4 regions of the Streptomyces sp. NPDC003248 genome follow, and region 1 is predicted to be linked to each of the others. Evidence: riboswitches for the same ligand, from Rfam matches in the RefSeq annotation. Region 1 holds a riboswitch; each other region holds the start of a gene.

Region 1 (4,205 bases):
AGCTGGAGCGCGAGTGGCTGGACCGTCTCGGCACGGTCGCCGGCCGCGCCGACGAACTGTGCCGGTTCGCCGTGCTCTTCGGTGATCCGCAGCTCGCCCTGACCGCCGTCCAGCGCGTGCTGGACGTCACGGCGGAGGAGGTGCGGGAGGTCGCCGAGGCCCGCCTGCGCCCCGACAACCGGGCCGTGCTGGTCTACGAGCCCGTCGAGGGCGCTGAAGAAGGCGCCGAGGGCGCCGAGGGCAACGACACTGCCGACGACACCGCCGACGCGGACGAGAACGAGGAGGCGGCCAAGTGACCGAGCTCGCCACGATGGACTTCCACCCCCAGCCGCAGGCGGGCGACGCCAGGCCGTGGGCGTTCCCGGCCCCCGCGCGCGGGGCGCTCGACAACGGCCTGACCGTCCTGCACTGCCACCGCCCGGGGCAGCAGGTGGTCGCCGTCGAGATCATCCTCGACGCGCCCCTGGACGCCGAGCCGGCCGGTCTCGACGGTGTCGCCACGATCATGGCGCGGGCCTTCTCGGAGGGCACCGACAAGCACTCCGCCGAGGAGTTCGCCGCCGAGCTGGAGCGCTGCGGCGCCACCCTCGACGCGCACGCCGACCACCCCGGCGTCCGGCTGAGCCTGGAGGTCCCGGCCTCCCGCCTGGCCAAGGCCCTCGGCCTGATCGCCGACGCCCTGCGGGCGCCCGCGTTCGCCGACAGCGAGGTCGAGCGTCTGGTGCGCAACCGCCTCGACGAGATCCCGCACGAGCTGGCCAACCCCTCCCGGCGCGCCGCCAAGGAGCTCTCCAAGGAGCTCTTCCCGGCCGCCACGCGCATGTCGCGGCCGCGCCAGGGCACCGCCGACACGGTCGAGAAGATCGACTCCGGGGCCGTCCGGTCCTTCTACGAGAAGCACGTCCGCCCCGCCACGGCCACCGCGGTGGTCGTCGGCGATCTGACGGGCATCGACCTCGACGCGCTCCTCGGGGACACCCTGGGCGCCTGGACGGGCTCCTCGGCCCAGCCGCGGCCGGTGCCGCCGGTGACCGCCGACGACACCGGCCGGGTCGTCATCGTGGACCGCCCCGGCGCCGTCCAGACGCAGCTGCTGATCGGCCGCGTCGGTCCCGACCGGCACGCGCGCGTGTGGCCCGCGCAGGTGCTCGGCACGTACTGCCTCGGCGGCACCCTCACCTCCCGTCTGGACCGCGTCCTGCGCGAGGAGAAGGGCTACACCTACGGCGTGCGCTCCTTCGGCCAGGTGCTGCGCTCCGCGCCGGACGGCACGGGCGCCGCGATGCTCGCCATCAGCGGCTCCGTGGACACCCCCAACACGGGCCCCGCGCTGGAGGACCTCTGGAAGGTGCTGCGCACCCTCGCCGCCGAGGGGCTCACCGACGCCGAGCGGGACGTCGCCGTGCAGAACCTGGTCGGTGTCGCGCCGCTGAAGTACGAGACCGCCGCGGCCGTGGCCGGCACCCTGGCCGACCAGGTCGAGCAGCACCTGCCCGACGACTACCAGGCGACGCTGTATCAGCAGCTCGCCGCGACCGGCACCGTGGAGGCCACCGCGGCGGTCGTCAGCGCCTTCCCGGTGGACCGCCTGGTGACCGTGCTCGTCGGTGACGCCGGCCGGATCAAGGACGCGGTCGAGGCCCTGGGCATCGGTGAGGTGAAGGTCGTTCCGGCCGAGTAGCGGCGGGGGTCCTCCCCACGGCGAGGCGCGCGCCCCGAGGTGACAGGGGTGCGCGCGGGGCCCTGGCGACCGGCCGGTCGCCAGGGCCCTTCGATGTCCGAAAGGGATGTCCGAATTGAGGGAGAGGCTGCCTGTCTGCCCTGTGGCATGCGCTACAAAAACCGGGGGGCGTTTGGGGATTGATCGCGGGCGCGTCTAGGTTCGTCCGGGCTGTTCGTCGGGCAGTGCGCCGCATCCGCGGCACCGGACAGCCATCGCCGAGTCCCCGTACGGCGCGAGCCAGGGGAGCCGGGGACCCAACGATGAAGTCCCTGGGGTGAATCGGACGCCCGCGCGTGTCGCGAGGGGGTCCGTAGGAGACCTTCCTGCTCCGAACCCGTCAGCTAACCCGGTAGGCGAGAGGGAAGGAAAGGACCGCTCAACTTCATGGCGTTCACCTGCGCCACCGGGAAGCACCGTCGTCCCGGCCGGATGAAGCGCACCTCCGCCCGCGCGGCGGGCATCGCGGCGCTCACCACCACCGGCGTCATCGGCACCGCCGCCTCCGGTCCCGCCCTCGCCGCGGAGCCCTCCGCCGAGCAGACCGGGCTCATCCCCGTCGTCGCCATCGGTGACACGGTCGCCGAGCGGATCGACGAGCAGGCCACCGCGCAGAAGCAGGCCGCGCAGGCGGAGGCCGCGCGCAAGGAGGCCGCCGCCGAGGCCGCCGAGAGGGTCAAGGAGGAGCGCGAGGCACGTGCCCGCGCCGCCCGTGAGGCCGAGCGCAAGCGCCTCAACGCCTTCGTGGCGCCGATCACCGGCTCCTACGTCTCCACCGCCTACCGGGCGAGCAGCTCCCTGTGGTCGTCCGGGAGCCACACCGGCATCGACTTCCACGCCTCGACCGGCACGGCCGTGCACGCGGTCGGGGCCGGCACCGTCGTCGAGGCCGGCTGGGGCGGTGCCTACGGCAACCAGGTCGTGCTCCGGATGAGCGACGGCACGTACACCCAGTACGGTCACCTGTCGTCGATCAGCGTCTCGGTGGGCCAGAAGGTCACCGCCGGCCAGCGGATAGCCCTCTCCGGCGCGACCGGCAACGTCACCGGCCCGCACCTGCACTTCGAGGCCCGCACGAGCGCCGAGTACGGCTCGGACATCGACCCGGTCGCCTACCTCCGCAAGCACGGCGTGAGCCTCTGACGACGTCCGGGCCGACCCCTGATCGACGTCCGGGGTGCCCTCTGAACGACGTCCGGGGCGACCCTTGATCGACGTCCGGGGTGCCCTCTGAACGACGTCCGGGGCGCCCCCTGAACCACGTCCGGGGCCCAGCCTCCGGCGACACCCCGGTGACGCATGCGAACCGCCGGCACCACCCGGCGACGCGTCCCCGTCTGTGACGGCACCCGGCGACACATCCTCCCGCCCCGGCCCCCGCGGCCGGGGCTTTCGCCGTTTTTCTGCGCCTCGCTGTCCAAAAAATATCCCTGGATTCCGGCCCGCCGTCGGAATGTGCGGTTCACTGCAATAGAGTCACTGAACACACGTCATTCGTCGACGTTTCACGGGGATTAAGGCGGAGGTCGGTCATGCGTATTCCGGCGCACTCGGTGTGCACGGCCATCCGGGACGACATCGTCGCGGGTGTCTACGAGCGCGGCAGCCGCCTCACCGAGGAACTCCTCGCCCGCCGCTACGGAGTCTCCCGCGTCCCCGTCCGGGAGGCGCTGCGCACGCTGGAGGCGGAGGGGTTCGTCGTCACGCGGCGGCACGCGGGCGCGTGCGTCGCCGAACCGACCGAGCAGGAGGCCGCCGACCTGCTGGAGATGCGCATGCTCCTGGAGCCGCTCGGCGCCTCCCGGGCCGCCCAGCGACGCACCGAGGCACACCTCAAGGTGCTGCGCGGCCTCGTCCGGCTGGGCCAGGAGCGCGCCAGGAGGGGCAGCAGCGAGGATCTGCGCTCCCTGGGCGGCTGGTTCCACGAGACGCTCGCCCAGGCCTCCGGCAGCCATGCCCTGACCTCGACGCTCACCCAGCTCCGGCACAAGATCGCCTGGATGTACGCGGTGGAGGCGCCGGCCAACCCGGTGGAGTCCTGGGCGGAGCACGGCGCGATCGTGGACGCGGTGGCGCGCGGGGACGGCGATCGCGCGCGGTCGCTCACGGCGCTCCACACCGAGCGCTCCTCCACCGCGCACCGGCTGCGCTTCGCGGGCGGAGAACGCCAGGACCGTGTGAGGACTTCGCAACACGTCGTAAACATGTCGGGCCCGCGTCATTAACACGAGAGCCGTATACAAAGAAGGGATATTCGGCGGAGGCGTATTTCCGCTGCCCATTTCCCGGCGCGCCCGGAATTTCCGACGGCGCGTCGTTCGTATGCTCGCACGCTGGGGTCGGCATGCTTCCGGCAATTTCCCCCGGCAGGCCTCCCCGAATCCCCGGGCAGCCCAAGCGGACCCGCGCAAGCCTCCGAATCCCCCGGCAGGCCCCCGCATTCCCGGTAGCCCTCCGCTTCCCCCGCCAGGTCTCCGAAAAC
Region 2 (4,205 bases), on a different contig from region 1:
CAGCCCCGGCGAGAACTTCGCGAACTCCGGGTCGTAGGCCGGGAACCAGCAGGCCAGGACGGTTGTTGAACGCAGTCCGAAGTGCGCGGCGACGGGCCGCTCACCGGCGTAGAGCACGGACAGCGTGCCGGAGCACTCCGGGGCGCGCGTCTCGGCGAGGGCGTCCACCAGCCGGGTGATCCACTCCTGCGCGAACCGGTCCCGGCGGCCGGTCCTGCGGTACTGCGCCGACTTCCACGCCATGAGCGTGCGCAGCGCGGCCGGGTCGCGCTCGTCGAACACGAACCGCAGCGGCCCGGCCTGGCGGCCCAGCCTGCGCTCCTTCGCGAGCGTCGTCTTCAGGAACTTAGGCGACTGCGCGCGCAGCACGGACTCGTAGGTCTCGTACCCCTTCTCCACGTCGATGACGTAGGAGGCGTACTCGGCGGCCACCTGCGGCAGGAACAGCCCCTGTTCCGCCTCCAGGTTGTCGAAGGCGAAGCTCGACAGGGAGCAGGCCCGCATCAGTTCGTCCGCGTTCAGCCCGAGGCCCGGGCTCAGCACGGCTCCCTGGGCGTCCGACACGCCGTACGCGAGGGCCTGGCCCCGGCCGAGCCGGCCCCGCTCGTGGGGCAGGAAACCGACCGGCTCACGCCCCTCGTACACCACCGCCACCCGCGCGCGGGGCCGCACCCGGCCCACGGCGTCGGTGAACTCCGGTTCCATGAACGGATTGCGCGGGACCGCGGACGCGGCGCGCAGCGCGCGCCACCGCTCCCGCTCCCCCTCGCCGAGCTCCTCGGGCCCGAGCACACGAACACGTCCACTGCTCAACCTGACCCCCCGATCAAGTCCCCCCTGGACCCTTGGACGGTACCGCTCCAGGTAGTTCGGGCGGTAGGCAGCGGAGCATGTTGTTGCCAATCGGTGCAGAGGCCTTTAACCGCCCTGTACCCGGCGTTGCGTGTGAAAGCCGTTTCCGGCCGCCTCTCCCCGTTGCGCCGCGGATCGGCCGGAAGGGACGGTGAGTTGGGGAGGGCGGGGATCCGTATTCTCTGATCATGGCCGCCCCCTTCGCAGATGCCGCGCGCTGCGCCGCGTACTCCCTCATCGCCACCGACCTGGACGGAACGCTGCTCCGCGGCGACGACACCTTCTCCGACCGGTCCCTCGACGCGCTCGCGCGGGTGGCGGCCGCCGGCGCCCGCCACCTGGTGGTGACGGGCCGCCCGGCACCCCGGGTCCGGCCGCTGCTGGCGAGCCTGCACAGCCGGGGACTCGCGGTGTGCGGCCAGGGTGCACAGGTGTACGACGCCGGCGCGGACCGCCTGCTGTGGTCGGTCACCCTGGACCGGGACCTGGCGGAGACCGCGCTCGGGAAGATCGAGGCCGAGGTCGGCGAGGTGTACGCGGCCGTCGACCAGGACGGCGTCGACGGGCTGACGCTCATCGAGCCGGGCTACCGGATGCCCCACCCGACCCTGCCGGCCCTGCGCGTCGGGTCGCGCGACGACCTGTGGTGCGAGCCCATCAGCAAGGTGCTGCTGCGCCACCCCGCCCTGTCCGACGACGAGTTGGCGGCGACGGCCCGCTCGGTGGTCGGTTCGCTCGCGACCGTCACCATGTCCGGGCCGGGCACGGTGGAGCTCCAGCCGTGCGGCATCACCAAGGCGACGGGGCTGGCGCTGGCCGCCGAACACCTCGGGCTGAGGCCCGAGGACACGCTGGCCTTCGGTGACATGCCCAACGACATCCCGATGTTCGACTGGGCGGCGCGCGGTGTCGCGATGGCCAACGCCCACCCCGAGCTGAAGGCGGTGGCCGACGAGGTGACGACGTCGAACGAGGACGACGGCGTGGCCGTCGTCCTCGAACGACTCTTCCCCTAGGGCGAGTCCCGCGGGGTGTGTCCCGCGGGAGCCGGCCTGTCCTGCGCCTCGGCGCAGGTCAGTACGCGCCGAACACGTTGTCGATGGAGCCGTAGCGCGCGGCCGCGTAGTTGCAGGCGGCGGTGATGTTGGCGACCGGGTCGTACGGGTCGTACGAGGTGCCGGGCACGTGGTACGCGGCGAAGGTCGGGTCGATGACCTGGAGCAGCCCCTTGGACGGGGTGCCCTTGGCCGCGTTGGAGTCCCAGAGGTTGATGGCCTTCGGGTTGCCCGACGACTCGCGGAGGATGTTGCGGTGGATGCCGTTGTACGTGCCGGGGATGCCGCGCTCGGCCATGATCGCGAGGGACTCGCGGATCCAGCCGTCGAGGTTGTCGGGGTACCCGGCGACCGTGGTGGCCGACGTCGTGGTGACCGACGTCGTGGTGGCGGCGGAGGCGCTCGTGGCGGCCATGAACGGAAGGGAGAGCACGGCGGCGCCGGTGCAGACGGCGGCGACGGTGCGGGCGAGGCGGGTGCGGCGGGGCTGGGCGGCAGCAGACATGGCGGAATTCCTCTCCGGCGCCTGCGGGGTGAGCTGTCGGGTTCGGGCGGGGAGGTGCCCGGCCGGCCGCCGTACGGGTACGGCGGCACGACTTCACCCCTAGCCGGGGCCGTTACGTGCGTGACGTACGGCCCGGCGTTCTACCTGGGTCCCCCGCTCCTGCCGTGCGTGAGTGTTCGTCGATGGGTGGTGAAGGGCGGCGGCAGGATTCGGCGTCCGCCCGACTTGTGGCGGGAACGTATGCGAGAGCACATGTCCGGAACAAGTGGCGGAATCACACCACACCCCTATTGACCATGATCCGCGCGGTATGGGGTGCTTGATCCTTTGCTGTCGTGAAACGTCAACTGGCTTGGCGCAAAGCGGAGTCACAGAGTTCGGTGCGGGGGGCGGGGTGGGGGTGGGGAGTGAGCCAACTCACCCGTCGGCGCAATAGGGGTTAAACGGACAATGAGCCCTAAGTCCCTTGGAATAGGGCGTGTTGTGGAGGGGCGGGAACTGCCCGGTCGCGGCCCGGCCTCTCCGTCAGGCTGACCGGCGCAGGCAGGGACGCCGGCGCCACCGGCAGCGGGGACGCCGGCCGCCGCCGAGGGCGCCCCTGACGGTCGTCGGCGTCGATCACGGGGTGCGCCTTCGTCCGGTCGGGTGAAGGCTCCCGGTCGGGTGAGGGCGGCCGGTCGGGTGCGGGCCGCAGAGGGCGAGCTGACCGCGGAGGGCGAGCTGACCGCGGAGGGCGAGCAGGCCCCGGGCCGACCGGGGGAGCGGGGGCCCGGGACGGCGTCGTCGCGCGGAGGGGGCCGGTCGGCGGATTCGACGTCCGCCTCCGCGCAGGACATGAATCACTGCTTCCCGGTCAGTCGATAAATGTCCGTTCGTATCGGCTGATCGGAAACATACCGGTCGTGATCGGAAGCCGCCCGGGCTCAACCGGGCTCCTCTCGTCGTCTCCCGGTCGAGCGACGTGGGGGGCCGGGGGACGTGGGGGCTTATCAGTGATCGAAACGTGACCGGATACGCTGACTCGAGTGATGGCAGCGACCTATCGACAAACCGTGTAACCGCCAGTAGACACCAGCAGACAGGAGACCCCTCGTGACCGTCGTCGGGCCGTTCGGGCTGAGCGTGCGGGACCAGGCTCTGGAAGCCGATGTCCAGGCCGGATTGACGGCTGTCGAGGAAGGCTTGCTCGAGGCCACCAAGAGCGAGGTTCCCTTCATCACGGGAGCCGCCCAGCACCTGGTACGGGCGGGCGGAAAGCGGTTCCGGCCCCTGCTCGTGATGCTCGCGGCGCAGTTCGGCGACCCGTACGCGCCGGGGATCGTGCCGTCGGCCGTGGTGGTGGAGCTCACCCACCTGGCCACGCTGTACCACGACGACGTGATGGACGAGGCGACCGTACGGCGCGGGGTGCCGAGCGCGAACACGCGCTGGGGGAACTCGGTCGCCGTCCTCACCGGGGACTTCCTCTTCGCCCGGGCCTCGCACATCCTCGCCGACCTCGGGCCCGAGGCGGTCCGGGTGCAGGCGGAGGCGTTCGAGCGGCTGGTCACCGGGCAGATCCTGGAGACGGCGGGGCCGACGGACGGGCGGGACCCGGTCGAGCACTACCTCGACGTGCTGGGCGGCAAGACCGGCTCGCTGGTGGCCGTCTCGTGCCGGTTCGGCGCGATGATGTCGGGCGCCGACGAGACGGTCGTGGACGTGCTGACGCAGTACGGCGAGCGGCTGGGAGTCGCCTTCCAGCTCGCGGACGACGTCCTGGACATCGCCTCGGACTCCCACGAGTCGGGCAA
Region 3 (4,205 bases), on a different contig from region 1:
CTCGAGGATGAGGTCGAGGGCCTCGCGGTTGGAGCCGAGGTTCGGGGCGAAGCCGCCCTCGTCGCCGAGGCCGGTGGACAGGCCCTTGCTCTTCAGGACCTTCTTCAGGGTGTGGTAGACCTCGGTGCCCCAGCGCAGGGCCTCGGAGAAGGACTCCGCGCCGATGGGGGCGATCATGAACTCCTGGATGTCCACGTTGGAGTCGGCGTGCGAGCCGCCGTTCAGGATGTTCATCATCGGCACCGGCAGCAGGTGCGCGTTCGGGCCGCCCAGGTAGCGGAACAGCGGCAGGTCGCTGGCCTCGGAGGCGGCGTGGGCGACGGCGAGGGAGACGCCGAGGATGGCGTTGGCGCCCAGGGAGCCCTTGTTGTCGGTGGCGTCCAGGTCGAACATCGCCTGGTCGATCAGGCGCTGCTCGGTGGCGTCGTAGCCGACCAGCTCCGGGCCGATCTGCTCGATGACGGCGAGGACGGCCTTCTCGACGCCCTTGCCCTGGTAGCGGTTCGGGTCACCGTCGCGGAGCTCGATGGCCTCGAAGGCGCCGGTGGAGGCGCCGGACGGGACGGCGGCACGACCCGTGCTGCCGTCGTCGAGGCCGACCTCGACCTCGACCGTGGGGTTGCCTCGGGAGTCCAGGATTTCCCGGGCTACGACGACGTCGATGGACGGCACGAGCATCTCCTTCGTGGGATGTGACGCTGGTTGTGCGGGGCACGTGGGCCGCGGGCGGCCCTTGTTGATCCCTTGATGTGGCCTTGCGACTAGAGCCTAACCGTCCCGGGGCCGCCGACAGCCGACCGACCGCCCCGTGGACAGGCTGACGGTACACATTGTTCCCGCCCGGAACAAAGAGGGTGACCAACAGGCGGATGGCGGGCGGGCAAAGAAATACCCCGCCCCGGCGCGTACGGGGGAACGCGCGCCGGGGCGGGGCGCCCGTGGGGACGGGGGGGACCCTCACGAGGTCTTCAGTGTGCGGACCACACCTGTGCGGGGGCTGTGGCCACCCTGGGAGCCAGGTGTCACTTCAGGTGCAGCTGCTGGCCAGGGTAGATGAGGTCGGCGTCGTCGACGATGTCCTTGTTGAGCTGGAACAGCTTCTCCCAGCCGCCCGCGACGTCCTGCTCCTGGGCGATGGAGCTGAGGGTGTCGCCGGTGACCACCTTGTACTCGCCGTCGCCCTTCTCGACCTTCTCGCCGGTCGGGGTGGTGACCGTCTTCTGGCTCTCGGCGGCCGGGCGCTCGGTGGAGCGGGAGGTGCTCTGCTGCTCGGTCGAACGGCTCGTGGTGCCGGAGTCCGCCGAGGAACCGGAGCCGGAGCCCGTGGAAGTACCGCTGGAGGAGCCGGCCGAGGAGTCGGAGGAGTCGGACGAGGAGGTGCCGCCGGTGTAGGCGGCGCCGGACAGGTCCTTGCCGCAGACCGGCCAGGCGCCCTTGCCCTGGCTCGCGAGGACCTTCTCGGCGATCTGGATCTGCTGGGACTTGGTGGCCTTGTCGGCGGTGGCGGCGTACTGCGTGCCGCCGTTCGCGGCCCAGGTGGAGGCGGAGAACTGGAGGCCGCCGTAGTAGCCGTTGCCGGTGTTGATGGACCAGTTGCCGCCGGACTCGCACTGGGCGACCGCGTCCCACTCGGAGGCGGTGGCGGCGGAGGCGTTGCCGGCCGCCATCAGCGGGGCGGCGACGGCGGCGCCGGTGACACCGGCGACGGCGATGGCGCGGGTGGCCTTGGACGGACGACGGTGCTTGCCCTTGCCGGAGAACAGCATGGATCGATCCCCTCACCGACGCCTGCGAGGTGAGCTGTCGGGTTCGGGCCGGTTGAGTTGCCCGGCCACGCCTCTTCTTCGGAAGGCGTGGCTTCACCCCTAGCCGCGTCCGTCAACCACCCGGTGCGGCACTTACCTTGGGTCCCCCGCTCCTGCCTGCGGCGCTTGACGCGACGACTGTTCCCGGGTGGCCGCTGGCAGGATTCGGCGTTGCGACGGCCGGGGCTCGGGTTGCCGAGCGGTCCTGACCGTAGGCAGGCGATCGGGGGAATTTCAAAGACGATCAGGGCTTCTGAGACTCATCCCACACTTTCGCCAAACCGGACATTCGGCGCGAAGCGTGACGTGAACTCCCCCCGTTTTCACGGCTTTTACGCCCTATTCGACGCCTGTCGCAAGCGTCTGACCGGGCACGATGTTGCCCGGGTCGGCGCCGATGACGTCCTTGTTCTCGGCGTAGAGCGCACGCCATCCGCCGTCGAGGCCAAGGGAGTCGGCGATGGTGACGAGGGAGTCGCCCGCCTGGACGGTGTAGGTGGCCGCCGTGCCGCTGAGGGTGTCGGCGGCATGCCGGCCGGAGGAGGCGGTGGTGGTGCCGTCGGCCGTCGTCTCCTCGGCGCTGCCGCCGCGGTGGCGGCCCGAGCCGGTGGACGCGGTGTCGTCGGACGCGGTGTCGTCGGACGCGGTGCCGCTGGACGTGGTGCCGCTGGACAGCGCGTCGGCCGAACCGGTGTCGATCAGGCTCCATGAGCCCACGTCCTGGGCCGGGTTGTCCGAGGCGTCCGCCTCCGGGGTCGCGGTGGACGAGCCGCCGCCCGCCGCGGAGCCGCTCGCACCGGAACCGGTGGACGTGTCGGACGTTGCGGACTTGTCCGACGCGGAGGAGGAAGAGGAAGAAGGGGACGATGCGGACGCTTCCGGAGAATCCGTGGCGGATCCGGTGGCCGCACCGGTGGAGTCCTCGCCGGAATCCGCGGAGGAGCCGGAGGAGTCGGAGGACTTGGAGGAGGAGCCGGAGGAATCCGACGAGTCGGACGACTCCTTGGACAGGTCGGACAGGCCGGACGTCACGGAGGAGTCGGACGAATCCTCGGCCACGCCGGTGTCCAGGTCCGCCGAGCCGGAGTCCGCGCTCAGACCGGACGTCAGCCCGCACGTGCCCCACGCGCCGACGCCCTGGTCCGCGAGGACCTTCTGGGCGACGGATATCTGCTGGTTGCGGCTGGCCAGGTCCGGGCGCGGGGCGTAGTCGAGCCCGCCGTACGCCTCCCAGTTCTCCTGGGTCAGGGACAGGCCGCCGTACTCGCCGCCGCCCTCGTTGGCGCTCCAGGAGCCCCCGGTCTCGCACTCCGCCACCGTGTCCCAGACCGTGTTGTCCGCGGCGCTCGCGCCGGTGGCGCCGAGCAGCGGGATGGCGATGGCCGAGCCGGTCACACCGGCCGCGACGAGGAGGGCCGGGGCCTGGCGGGGGCGACGATGACGACCGTTCCCGGTGAGCATGCGGGGGGCCTTTCTCGAGACAGCATTGACCCGCGCGACGGATGGTGCCGAGGCGCCGCGCTGACGAGTGAACGTATCGGCACACGATCACTTGTCACAAGTTAATGCCGCGCGGATCACGTGAAGATCACAGAGTCGAGAAGCCGACACCTCCGCTTCGCCGTTCCCTCACATGACGGTCGGTCAGCGGACGGCTGCGGGGTGTGGGGGGTGGTGGCCGGCGGGGCGTGCGTCGCTCACCGGGGCGTGGGGGGCGTGAACTCCACGGGGAGGGTGCGCAGTCCGCGCATGATGAGACCGCCGCGCCACCTCAGGTCGGCCGGGTCCGCCGCGAGGCGCAGGTCGGGCAGCCGGGTGAGGAGGGTGGCGAGCGCGGTCCGGCCCTCCAGCCGGGCGAGCGGGGCGCCCAGGCAGTAGTGGATGCCGTGGCCGTAGCCGAGGTGCTGGTTGTCGCGGCGGGAGAGGTCCAGGGTGTCGGGGTCGGTGAAGCGCTCCGGGTCGCGGTCGGCGGCCGCGAGGACGACGAGGACGGGGTCGCCGGGTGCGATGTCCTGGCCGCCGATGGTGAGCGGGTGGGTGGCGAAGCGCCAGGTGGCGAGCTCCACGGGACCGTCGAAGCGCAGGAGTTCCTCGATGCCGGTCTCCAGCAGGCCGGGGTCGCCGGCGGCCAGGGAGTCCTGGAGCCGCCGGCGCTGGCCGGGGTGGGTGAGCAGGGCGTAGGTGCCGTTGCCGATGAGGTTGACGGTGGTCTCGAAACCGGCGAACAGCAGGATGAAGGCCATGGCGGCGGCCTCGTTCTCGGTGAGGTGCTCACCGTGGTCGGAGGCGCGGATGAGGCCGGAGATGAGGTCCTCGCCGGGGGTCGGTTCGGCGGGGAGGGCCTCGCGCTTGCGGTGGATGAGTTCGGACAGGTAGCCGCGCATCTTCTTCACCGACCGT
Region 4 (4,205 bases), on a different contig from region 1:
GAGCGACGGCGGCTTCGGCGGCGCGAGCCGCGCCTGGCACGCCTACCAGCGCGGGTACGTGATCCCGGACGCCGAGCGGGACCGGCCCGTGCTCTTCAACTCCTGGGAGGCCACCTTCTTCGACATCTCGGAGGAACAGCAGGCGACCCTCGCACGCCGCGCCGCGGCCATCGGCGTCGAGCTGTTCGTGGTCGACGACGGCTGGTTCGGGGCCCGCACCGGCGACCACGCGGGACTCGGCGACTGGCGCCCCAACCCCGACCGCTTCCCCAACGGCCTCAAGCCGCTCGCGGACCAGGTGCACGCGCTCGGGATGCAGTTCGGCATCTGGGTCGAGCCCGAAATGGTCAATCCGGACAGCGACCTCTACCGGGCGCACCCCGACTGGGTCCAGTTCCAGCCCGGACGGAAGCGGACGGAGTTCCGCAACCAGCTCGTCCTCAACCTCGCCCGCGAGGACGTCCAGGAGTACCTCTGGCAGCAGCTCGACACCCTCCTGTCCAGCGCGCCCATCGACTACGTCAAGTGGGACTTCAACCGCTGCTTCACCGACGCCGGCTGGCCGGACGACCCCTACCCGCAGCGGCTCTGGGTCGACCACGTGCGCGCCCTGTACGCGCTGTTCGACCGGTTGCGGGCGGCCCACCCGGGCGTCGCCTTCGAGTCCTGCTCCGGTGGCGGCGGGCGGATCGACCTCGGTGTCGCGGGCCGGACCGACCAGGTGTGGACGTCCGACAACACCGACCCGCTGGACCGGCTCGCCATCCAGCACGGCTTCAGCCAGGTGCACCCGGCGCGGATCATGGCCGCCTGGGTCACCGACAGCCCCAACACCCAGCTCAACGGCAGGGCCAGCTCGCTGCGCTTCCGGTTCGTCAGTGCCATGGCCGGTGTGCTCGGCGTCGGCGGGGACCTCTCCGAGTGGACCGAGGAGGAGCTCGCCGAGGCGCGCGGCTGGGTCGAGCTCTACAAGGAGATCCGGCCCCTCGTGCAGCACGGCGACCTGTACCGGCTGCGGCCCCCGGAGGGCGGTCTGAGCGCCGTGCAGTACGTGCGCGGGGACGAGAGCGTCGCCCTCGCCTGGCTCCAGGCGCAGCGCTACGGCGAGCCGGCACCGGCGCTGCGGCTGCGCGGCCTGGACCCGGCAGAGTCGTACGAATGCCTTGAAACGGGTGAAGTGCACCGCGGGGCGGTGCTGCTGCACCACGGGCTGCGCACCGGGCTGCGCGGCGACCTCGATGCGACGGTTATCCGACTGCGTCGCATCTGAGAGTTCTGTCCGGATTGGATTCCTTCATCACAACTCGCTTTGGAATAAAGGAGCCTGGAGGCGTGTCACGTGAGGAGCGTCATATCCGTGACCGTGCGTCGCCCGTCATGCTCACGTAATCAAGGCGTTTTTCATGGGCGTTCCGGGAAGTGCGGGCCTCGCGGTACACGGAAAGTGACGGGGGATTCTCACAGAGGATCAAGAGAAAGGCGTGAACAGCGCAACCGCTGCTTGTTCCTGTGCGTCCTGGTCGCTTACGTTCCACACCAATCCGGACGGACGCCCAATCCTGCCGCCGCCCGGAGCCCGCACACACTCACCCGTACGTGGCAGGAGCGGGGGACCCACAGGTAGAACCGCCTGTTCCGGTCTCCGGAACGGCTAGGGGTAAAGCCGTGCCTCGGCGCGGCCGGGCATCTCCAGCCCGCACCCGACAGCTCACCTCGCAGGCGCCGGAGAGGAATGCGACATGCCCGCGAAGGGTAAGCACCGCCGCCCGAAGACCCCGCGCTTCACCCGCTCCATCGCCGTCGCCGGAACGGGCGGCGCCGCGCTCGCCCTCCCGCTCATGGGTGCCGCCGGCGCCCATGCCGCGCCGGCCCAGTCGGCGGCCCGGTCGGTCTCCGCCGTCGCGGAGACGTCCGTCCAGGCCGCTCCGGCGGCGCAGCAGGCCGCCGCCGACGCGACGTCCGCCACCGAGACCCGGACCTACACCGTGGTGGCCGGCGACTACCTCTCGAAGATCGCGGAGGAGCAGAGCGTCAGCGGCGGCTGGCAGGAGCTGTACGAGGACAACCGTCAGGCCGTCGGCGCGGACCCGTCGCTGATCCACCCGGGCCTCAAGCTGTCGATCGGCGAGAAGGCGGCCACGACCGGCACCACCAAGTCGCCGTCCACGTCCTCCGGTTCCTCCTCCTCGTCGAAGTCGTCGCAGACCTCGAAGTCCTCGCAGACCTCGAAGTCCTCGAAGGCGTCGGAGTCCACGCAGTCCTCGACGTCGGCGAAGTCCTCCGGCTCCGCCGCCGGGTCGGCCACGCAGAGCGCCGGGAACACCACCGCCTCCAGCGGCTTCGTCCTCCCCGTGGCGAGCGCCGCCATCGGCACCCCGTACCGGATGTCCGGCAGCATGTGGTCCAGCGGCTACCACACCGGCGTCGACTTCGTCGTCTCGACCGGCACCTCCCTCAAGGCCGTCGGCGCGGGCACGGTCGTCTCCGCCGGCTGGGGCGGCGCCTACGGCAACCAGGTCGTCATCAAGCTCGCCGACGGCTACTACGCCCAGTACGCCCACCTGTCCTCGCTCTCCGTCTCGGCCGGCCAGACCGTCTCCGCGGGACAGCAGATCGGCCTGTCCGGCGCGACCGGCAACGTGACCGGCCCCCACCTGCACTTCGAGATCCGCACCACGCCGAACTACGGCTCGGACATCGACCCGGTCGCCTACCTCCGCTCGCACGGGGTCTCCGTCGGCTGACCCCGCGCGGCCACCCGCCCGGCACGCCACCGCAGGCCGGACCCGTTCACCGGGTCCGGCCTGCGGTGTCTTTGCACGTTCGTGATCACTGTGTTGCGGTCGTATGGCAGGTCCCGCCGGACCGTCGACAGCGCGGGCGGAGGGGGGACACAGTGATCTCCGGCAAGGAACAACCGCTTTCCCCGCCCCCCGCATGTCCGATTCCTCGAACATCGTTCGGCTGCGTGGACGGCGACCGGGCCATCGCGAGGTGGCCGACCCCACGACCACGCTCATCGTGAAGGACCACAAGTGAACCCCACCCGACGCCGAAGAACCGTCGCCGTCACCGCCGCCGCCCTGCTGGCCGGACTCTTCTCCGCGCCCACCGGCCAGGCCGCCGAGCAGCCGCGCCGGATCGTCGAGAACCTCGACCGCGGCCTGGTCGCCGTACCGTCCGGCGAGGGCACCTTCCTCAGCTGGCGCCTGCTCGGCACCGAGTACGCCCGGTACGGCGACGCGATCGCCTTCAACGTGTACAAGAACGGCCGCCGGCTGAACCGCGAGCCGATCAGGAAGTCGACGACCTACCAGGACGACTCCCGGGGCACGGGGACGTACACCGTGCGCGCGGTGGTCGACGGACACGAGCAGCGGCCGAGTTCCGCCGCCCTCGACTTCGCCGACGGGTACGCCGAGATCCCGCTCGCCGCGGCCGACGGCTACACCGTCCAGCACGCCTGGCCCGGCGACCTCGACGGCGACGGACGCTACGAGCTCGTCGTCAGCCGGCTCTCCCAGACCCGGGACAGGTCCGACCTGCTGGAGGCCTACACCCTCTCCGGCGAGCGGCTCTGGCGGGTCGACCTCGGCCCCGGCTCCTACACCCAGGCCGGCGGGAACGGCGCCAACGACCCCGCGCCCGCCGCCGTCAGCGGCTCCACCGCGATCGGCGGCTACCGCAACGACGACAACGTCACCGTGTACGACCTCGACAGCGACGGCAAGGCCGAGGTACTGGTGCACACCGCCGACGGCACCACCTTCGCGGACGGCGCACAGGTCACCGCCGCCTCGCCCGCGAACCAGTTCGTCTCGGTGATCGACGGCGCGACCGGCACCGAGCGCACCCGGCAGCCCGTCCCCGACGACTTCGTCGCCGACGGCCCCTCCGGCGGCCACTTCGGCATCGCCTACCTGGACGGCGTCCACCCGAGCCTGGTCACCAAGCTGGTCACCCGCGTCGGCGCCAAGCGCGGCGCCTTCCGGATCCTCTTCCAGACCTGGGACTTCGACGGCACGGACCTGACCCGCCGTTGGAAGTACGTCGTCCCCTCCGACAGCGGCGCGACCAGCTTCCACCAGATCCGCACCGTCGACGTCGACAGGGACGGCCGGGACGAGATCGCCGACGGCAACTACGTCGTCAACAGCGACGGCACCCTGCGCTACGTCGTCGACGGCGCCGGCCACGGCGACCGC

The links. Region 1 has a riboswitch for cyclic di-AMP ahead of ACZ3KJ_RS22710 (M23 family metallopeptidase). Riboswitches for the same ligand answer to the same signal wherever they lie in the genome.
Region 2: linked by a shared signal. The riboswitch ahead of ACZ3KJ_RS11115 (transglycosylase SLT domain-containing protein) and the one ahead of ACZ3KJ_RS22710 (M23 family metallopeptidase) in region 1 are both predicted to bind cyclic di-AMP.
Region 3: linked by a shared signal. The riboswitch ahead of ACZ3KJ_RS16495 (transglycosylase family protein) and the one ahead of ACZ3KJ_RS22710 (M23 family metallopeptidase) in region 1 are both predicted to bind cyclic di-AMP.
Region 4: linked by a shared signal. The riboswitch ahead of ACZ3KJ_RS31840 (M23 family metallopeptidase) and the one ahead of ACZ3KJ_RS22710 (M23 family metallopeptidase) in region 1 are both predicted to bind cyclic di-AMP.

What each region holds. Positions count from the first base shown of each region.
Region 1 covers NZ_JBVHDT010000009.1:307,069-311,273, reverse strand. Annotated here, with positions in the region: gene ACZ3KJ_RS22720 (M16 family metallopeptidase) at 1-299, shown strand, start outside; gene ACZ3KJ_RS22715 (M16 family metallopeptidase) at 296-1,684, shown strand; cyclic di-AMP (ydaO/yuaA leader) riboswitch at 1,930-2,097, shown strand; gene ACZ3KJ_RS22710 (M23 family metallopeptidase) at 2,111-2,866, shown strand; gene ACZ3KJ_RS22705 (GntR family transcriptional regulator) at 3,256-3,948, shown strand.
Region 2 covers NZ_JBVHDT010000003.1:501,572-505,776, reverse strand. Annotated here, with positions in the region: gene ACZ3KJ_RS11125 (GNAT family N-acetyltransferase) at 1-792, opposite strand, end outside; gene ACZ3KJ_RS11120 (HAD family hydrolase) at 1,041-1,868, shown strand; gene ACZ3KJ_RS11115 (transglycosylase SLT domain-containing protein) at 1,927-2,412, opposite strand; cyclic di-AMP (ydaO/yuaA leader) riboswitch at 2,418-2,597, opposite strand; gene ACZ3KJ_RS11110 (polyprenyl synthetase family protein) at 3,505-4,205, shown strand, end outside.
Region 3 covers NZ_JBVHDT010000006.1:85,094-89,298, forward strand. Annotated here, with positions in the region: gene eno (phosphopyruvate hydratase) at 1-672, opposite strand, end outside; gene ACZ3KJ_RS16495 (transglycosylase family protein) at 1,023-1,766, opposite strand; cyclic di-AMP (ydaO/yuaA leader) riboswitch at 1,771-1,940, opposite strand; gene ACZ3KJ_RS16500 (transglycosylase family protein) at 2,145-3,266, opposite strand; gene ACZ3KJ_RS16505 (cytochrome P450 family protein) at 3,503-4,205, opposite strand, start outside.
Region 4 covers NZ_JBVHDT010000019.1:137,368-141,572, reverse strand. Annotated here, with positions in the region: gene ACZ3KJ_RS31845 (alpha-galactosidase) at 1-1,270, shown strand, start outside; cyclic di-AMP (ydaO/yuaA leader) riboswitch at 1,578-1,735, shown strand; gene ACZ3KJ_RS31840 (M23 family metallopeptidase) at 1,740-2,744, shown strand; gene ACZ3KJ_RS31835 (rhamnogalacturonan lyase family protein) at 3,036-4,205, shown strand, end outside.